Regions from separate parts of the Streptomyces sp. NPDC059092 genome, predicted to be linked through region 1. Evidence: riboswitches for the same ligand, from Rfam matches in the RefSeq annotation. Region 1 holds a riboswitch; the other holds the start of a gene.
What was found. A riboswitch is a leader RNA that binds a small molecule or an ion and turns the genes downstream of it on or off. The one in region 1 is predicted to bind cyclic di-AMP.
Positions count from the first base shown of each region.

Region 2: another riboswitch for cyclic di-AMP. It lies ahead of ACFXPL_RS35405 (M23 family metallopeptidase); the one in region 1 lies ahead of ACFXPL_RS31110 (M23 family metallopeptidase).

Region 1 covers NZ_JBHZEJ010000074.1:18,216-21,408, reverse strand. The annotation lists gene ACFXPL_RS31115 (PrsW family intramembrane metalloprotease) at 1-729, shown strand, start outside; gene ACFXPL_RS31110 (M23 family metallopeptidase) at 809-1,858, opposite strand; cyclic di-AMP (ydaO/yuaA leader) riboswitch at 1,870-2,024, opposite strand; gene ACFXPL_RS31105 (PP2C family protein-serine/threonine phosphatase) at 2,344-3,193, opposite strand, start outside.
Region 2 covers NZ_JBHZEJ010000106.1:16,083-19,275, forward strand. The annotation lists gene ACFXPL_RS35400 (M16 family metallopeptidase) at 1-1,012, shown strand, start outside; cyclic di-AMP (ydaO/yuaA leader) riboswitch at 1,198-1,365, shown strand; gene ACFXPL_RS35405 (M23 family metallopeptidase) at 1,378-2,172, shown strand; gene ACFXPL_RS35410 (GntR family transcriptional regulator) at 2,383-3,084, shown strand.

The DNA of each region.
Region 1 (3,193 bases):
CTGGGCAACGCCTTCGGCGAGGACCAGACCCAGGGGCACTCCGGGCTGAACTCGGTCACGGCGGCGACCTTCTTCGTACGCGTCGTGATGTCGCCGTTCGCCCACCCGCTCTTCACGGCGGCGACGGGCATCGGCTTCGGCCTGGCGGCGGTGGCGGCCCGGCGCCAGAGGATCCGCCGCGTGGTCCTCCCGCTGCTCGGGCTGGCCCTCGCGATGGGCATGCACGCGCTGTGGAACGGCTCGGCGTCGCTGTTCGGGCCCTTCGGCTTCTACGCCGTGTACGGGGCGTTCATGATGCCGGTCTTCGGGCTGCTGACCTGGCTGGCGATCTGGAGCCGCCAGCGCGAGCTGCGGACGCTCGCGGCCGAGCTGCCCGCCTACGCCGCCGCGGGCTGGCTGGCCCCGGCCGCGCCCCTCGCGCTCTCCTCGATGCGGGCCCGCACCATGGCGCGGGGGTTCGCGAGCCGCAGCCACGGACCCGCCGCGGCGCGGGCGGTCGGGGAGTACGAGGCCTTCGCGACGTCCCTGGCGTTCCTGCGCCACCGGGCCGGACGCGACCCGGTCGGCCCGGACTTCGTGGAGCGCGAGCAGGAGCTGCTGCACCACCTGTGGGAGCGCAAGGAGATAGCCGGGCCCGCGCTGACGTACGCGGCGCGGGCCACCGGCCGGGTGCGGGTGCCGCCGCCGTACATCGACTACGACGGCTACAACCCGTACCGCCAGTACTGACCTCCCGGGGTGACGGGGGCCTGGACAGGGGGCACGGGTCGGGCGGAATCGCGAAGCCTGGCGGGGGCGGTGACGTGCGTCAGGGGTTGATGCCCTTGCCGTTCAGCCAGGCCATCGGGTCGATGCCCGTGCCGCCCGACGTGTGGACCTCCAGGTGGAGGTGCGGCCCGGTCACGTTGCCGGTCGCGCCGACGCGGCCGATGACCTCGCCGGTGGAGACCTTCTGACCGGCGCTGACGGAGAGGGAGGACTGGTGCGCGTACCAGATCTCCGTACCGTCATCCAGCTCCAGGACCGTGCGGTAGCCGTACGAGCCCGACCAGCCGGCCGACTTGACGGTGCCGCTGTGCACGGCCTTGATCGGGGTGCCCGTCGGCGCCGCGAAGTCCAGGCCGGTGTGGTAGCCGGAGGACCAGAGGGAGCCGGACTGGCCGAAGGAGGAGGTGAGGGTGTACGAGGAGGTGGGGAGCGAGTAGCTGGCCGCCAGCTTGGCGAGACGCTCCTTCTCGGCCTTGGCCTCGGCCTCCGCCTTGGCCTTCTTCTCGGCCGCCTCGATCTTCTCCTGCGCGTCCGTCTGACGCGCCTTGGCCTGGGCCGCGGCCTTCTCGGCCGCCGCGTCCTGCACCGCGGCCCGCTGCGTCGCGTCGGCCTCGGTCTGCTGCCGCTCGGCCTGCTGGAGGATGCGGGCGCGCAGCGCCTCGCCGGCGTCGGTGGCGCCCTGTTCCGCGTCCGAGGCCGTCAGCCCGGCGGTGGTCAGCGGCTCACCGGCCAGCACGTCGGAGTCGGAGTCGTCCGAGCTGAGATAGCTCATCCCCGGCAGGGACTTGGCGTCGGGAAGATTGTCCGCGATGGCATCGGGCAGGGATATGGAGACCGCGGGCTTGTCCTGGGCGGTGGCGATGCCGCCCGCGCCGACGGCGGCGATGACGCCGACGCCGAGGACGGTGGAGCTGCGCGCGAGCCCGTTGCGCTGCTTGGCGACGCGGTGCTTGCCGCGTACGGGGCGGACGGACTCCTCGGTGGGGTTCCACTCCCCCCAGGTCCCGGGCGCCTCGTTCTCACCGCCGCTGCCGAAGGAGTGGGGTGCGTAGGTCGCCGTTGCCGTGGGGGCAGGCTGGTTGGACGCCACTGAGGCGTGCTCCTTTCCTTCCTTCTCGCCTACCGGGTTAGCTGACGGGTTCGGAGCAGGAAGGTCTCCTACGGGTGCCCCCCGCCGCACAAGGCGGCAAGTAGCTCCCGATTCACCCCAATTGGTGGTTCCCCGGTTCCCTCGCGGAATTCGGCGCACACGCACGGTGCCATCTCTGACGACGGCTGGGACGACCGCGCTGCGTTATCGAACGTTAATAGAGACCAGGGCGTTATTCCAAGCTGTTCCCAGTGATCGTTAACGACTTCGCATCGGATGTACCGGGACACAAGGACGCACATCGGGGCGAGTTGACCGATGCCCCCGGCATATCGATCCACTACACATACCTGACGGTATGTCATATGTTATGCGGAGGGAGACGCACCGATTACCGTTCGTGACCGGCGATCGTGAAGCCGCGGAGCCGCGGAGCCGGAGCCTCGAAGTCGTGAAGCCGCGAACCGGTGAGGCCGTGGAGCCCGTCAGGTGACGATCGGCATCGTCCTGCGCCGCTCCGGCTCCCCCTCCCCGGGCCGGCTGACCGCCAGCAGCGCCATGTCGTCCTGACTGCCGCCGCCCGTGTGCCGCCGTACGTCGTCGATCAGCGCCTGGAGCATCTCGTCGGGCCCCTGGAAGATCCGCCCGTCGAGCCGCTCGCGCGGAACGTAGAAGACCCCCTGGGTGTCGCGCGCCTCGGTGAGCCCGTCCGTGTAGAAGAGCAGCGTCGCGCCGTCCGGGTACACGGACTGCTCCGCCCGGTCCGGCCACGCGCCCAGCTCACTCATGCCGAGGGGCAGCGCGGGGTCCTGCGCCGCCAGCATCGTCACGGCTCCGTCGTGGCACATCAGCAGCGGCTCGGGATGGCCCCGGTTGACGAGCCGTACGACGTCCTCGCCGTGCGGGATCTCCGCCAGTACGGCCGTGGTGAACCCCTCGAAGACATCGAGCCCGTCCCGCCGCGTCCCCTCGCGCAGGAGCGAGCGCTCCAGCCGCTGCGCGACGCCCTCCAGCGAGCTCTCCTGCTCCGCCGCCTCCCGGAACGACCCGATGATCACGGCGACCGCCTCGACCGCCTCCAGCCCCTTCCCCCGTACGTCGCCGACCACCAGCCTTACCCCGTACGGCGTGTCCTGCACCGCGAACAGGTCGCCGCCGATGAACGCGCCCTCCTGCGCCGCCTCGTACCGCGCCGCGATCCGCAGCCCGCCGATCCGCTCCGCCGGTCTGGGCAGCACGGCGCGCTGGGCGGTCTCGGCGATGATGCGTGCGGAGGCCAGCCGTTCGCCGCTGCGTCTGACGACCCCGTTGATGTAGAGCGCGAGGACGGAGACG
Region 2 (3,193 bases), on a different contig from region 1:
GCGCGCCCCCGCCTTCGCGGACAGCGAGGTCGAACGGCTCGTACGGAACCGGCTCGACGAGATCCCGCACGAGACCGCCAACCCGGGCCGCCGTGCCGCCAAGCAGCTCTCCAGGGAGCTGTTCCCGGCCTCCCTGCGCATGTCACGACCGCGCCAGGGCACCGAGGAGACCGTGGAGCGCATCGACGCCGCGGGCGTCCGCGCCTTCTACGAGGCGCACGTACGCCCCGCGACGGCCACCGCGGTCATCGTCGGCGACCTCACCGGCGTCGACCTGGACGCGATCCTCGCGGACACCCTCGGCGCCTGGACGGGCGACACGGCCGCGCCCCGGCCCGTACCGCCGATCACGGCCGACGACACCGGCCGGGTGGTCATCGTGGACCGCCCCGGCGCCGTCCAGACGCAGCTTCTGATCGGCCGTATCGGCGCCGACCGGCACGACCGGGTCTGGCCCGCGCAGGTACTGGGCGCGTACTGCCTGGGCGGCACGCTCACCTCCCGGCTCGACCGCGTCCTGCGCGAGGAGAAGGGCTACACCTACGGCGTGCGCGCCTTCGGTCAGGTGCTGCGCTCCACCGCGCCGTCCTCCCCGGACGGGGCGACGGGCGCCGCGATGCTCGCCATCAGCGGCTCCGTGGACACCGCGTCCACGGGACCGGCGCTCGACGACCTCTGGACGGTGCTGCGCACCCTCGCGGCCGAAGGGCTCACGGACGCCGAGCGCGATGTGGCCGTGCAGAACCTGGTCGGGGTCGCGCCGTTGAAGTACGAGACGGCCGCCTCCGTCGCGGCCACGCTGGCCGACCAGGTCGAGCAGCACCTCCCGGACGACTTCCAGGCGCGGCTCTACGCGCGGCTGGCCGAGACGGGCACCGTCGAGGCGACGGCCGCGGCCGTCAACGCCTTCCCGGAGGACCGGCTCGTCACCGTCCTGGTCGGGGACGCGGCGCAGATCAAGGAGCCCGTCGAAGCTCTCGGAATCGGTGAAGTGACGGTTGTCACAGGCTGATTCGTCCGACGAGGGAACCCCGGCGACCGCGGTCGCCGGGGTTCTGCTTTATGTCCCCTTTGGTGGAAAGGATGCCTGTCTGCCCTGTGGTGTGCGCTACAAAAAACCTTGTCTGTTTGGTTATTGAAAGACGAGCCGCTTAGCGTCGGTCCGGCTGTTCGCCGTTGCGCCGCATCAGTGGCACCGGACAGCCATCGCCGAGTCCCCGTCAGGCGCGAGCCTGGGGAGCCGGGGACCCACGTCCCTGGGGTGAATCGGACGGCCTTCGCGAGCACACCGCGCGGAGGGGTCCGTAGGAGACCTTCCTGCTCCGAACCCGTCAGCTAACCCGGTAGGCGAGAGGGAAGGAAAGGACCAGCCACTTCATGGCGTTCACCCGTGCCACCGGGAAGCACCGCGCCCCGAACCGCATCACCTGCAAGGGCGCGAGCGCCGCCGGGTTCGCGACGCTGACCGCGACCGGCGTCATCGGCTCCCTCGCCTCCCCGGCGCTCGCCGCCGACAGCGGTACCGAGGCCGCCACGCACGCCGGGCTCACCCAGGTCATCGCCATCGGCGACGCCGTCGCCGGCGCGGTCGACGACCAGGCCGAGGCCCAGCGCCACGCGGCCGAGAAGGCCGAACGGCTGAAGGCCGAGGCCGCGGCGCGCGCCGCCGCGAAGGCCGAGGCTGAGCGCAAGGCGGAGGCCCGCGCGAAGGAGCTGCGTGAGGAGCGGGAGCGTGCCGCGCGCGCCGAGGAGCGCAAGCGGCTGGGCACCTTCCAGCTCCCCGTCGCCGGCTCGTACGTCACCACCGGCTACCACTCCGGCGGCTCCCTCTGGTCCTCCGGCAGCCACTCGGGCGTCGACTTCCGCGCCGCGTCCGGCACCTCGGTCGTGGCCGCCGGCGCGGGCACCGTCGTCGAGGCCGGCTGGGGCGGCTCGTACGGCAACAACATCGTCCTGAGGATGACGGACGGCACGTACACCCAGTACGGCCACCTCTCCTCGATCGGCGTCTCGGTCGGCCAGAGCGTCACCCCGGGCCAGCAGATCGGCCTCTCGGGCGCCACCGGCAACGTCACGGGGCCGCACCTCCACTTCGAGGCCAGGACGAGCGCCGACTACGGCTCCGACATGGACCCGGTCGCGTACCTCCGCACGCACGGCGTGGCGGTCTGACCGCTCCCCGCCCTCCCGCGCACCGTTTTCCGCCGAAGGCCCCGGCTCCCCGCCGGGGCCTTCGCCTTCTCCGCGCGTCGGCGCCCCGGGCTGGCCAAAAGATATCCATGGATTCCGGGCACCCATCGGAAATTCGCGTTGATTGCAATAGAGTCACGGAACAGGCGTCGATCGGCTGCGTTTCGCGCGGATTAAGGCGGAGGTTCGGACATGCGCATTCCCGCGCAATCGGTATGCACGGCTATTCGCGACGACATCGTCTCCGGGCTGTTCGAGCGGGGCGGCCGGCTCACCGAGGAGCAGCTCGCGCGGCGCTACGGCGTCTCCCGCGTCCCGGTGCGCGAAGCCCTGCGCACGCTGGAGTCGGAGGGCTTCGTGACCACGCGCCGTCATGCCGGCGCCTGTGTCGCGGAACCCACCGAGCAGGAGGCCGCCGACCTGCTGGAAGTGCGGCTGCTGCTGGAGCCCCTGGGCGCGGCGCGCGCCGCGCAGCGCCGTACGGAGGCCCACCTCAAGGTCCTGCGCGGCCTGGTCAGGCTGGGTCAGGAGCGGGCCCGCAGGGGCCAGGGCGAGGATCTGCGCGCGCTGGGCGCCTGGTTCCACGAGACGCTCGCGCAGGCGTCCGGAAGCCCCGCGCTCACCTCGCTGCTCACCCAGCTCCGGCACAAGATCGCCTGGATGTACGTGGTCGAGCAGCCCAGCCACCCGGTGGAGTCCTGGGCGGAGCACGGCGCGATCGTGGACGCCGTCGCGCGCGGCGACGGCGAACGCGCGCGGGCGCTCACCGCCCTGCACGCGGAGCACACGGTGGCGGTGCACCGGCTGCGCCGTCCGGGGCGCGGCCCCGACCACGGCCGGGAAAAGGTGAGGGCTTCGCAACACGCCGTAAACATCGCGAGCGCACGGCATTAACAATCGAGCCGTATACAAAGACAAGAAATAGGTGCGGCCTATTCTTTGCTGCCCGCACGAAAAGACGGAGCCGTGGGGGGGCGCGGTGGTGGGTGGACCGGGCCGGCGG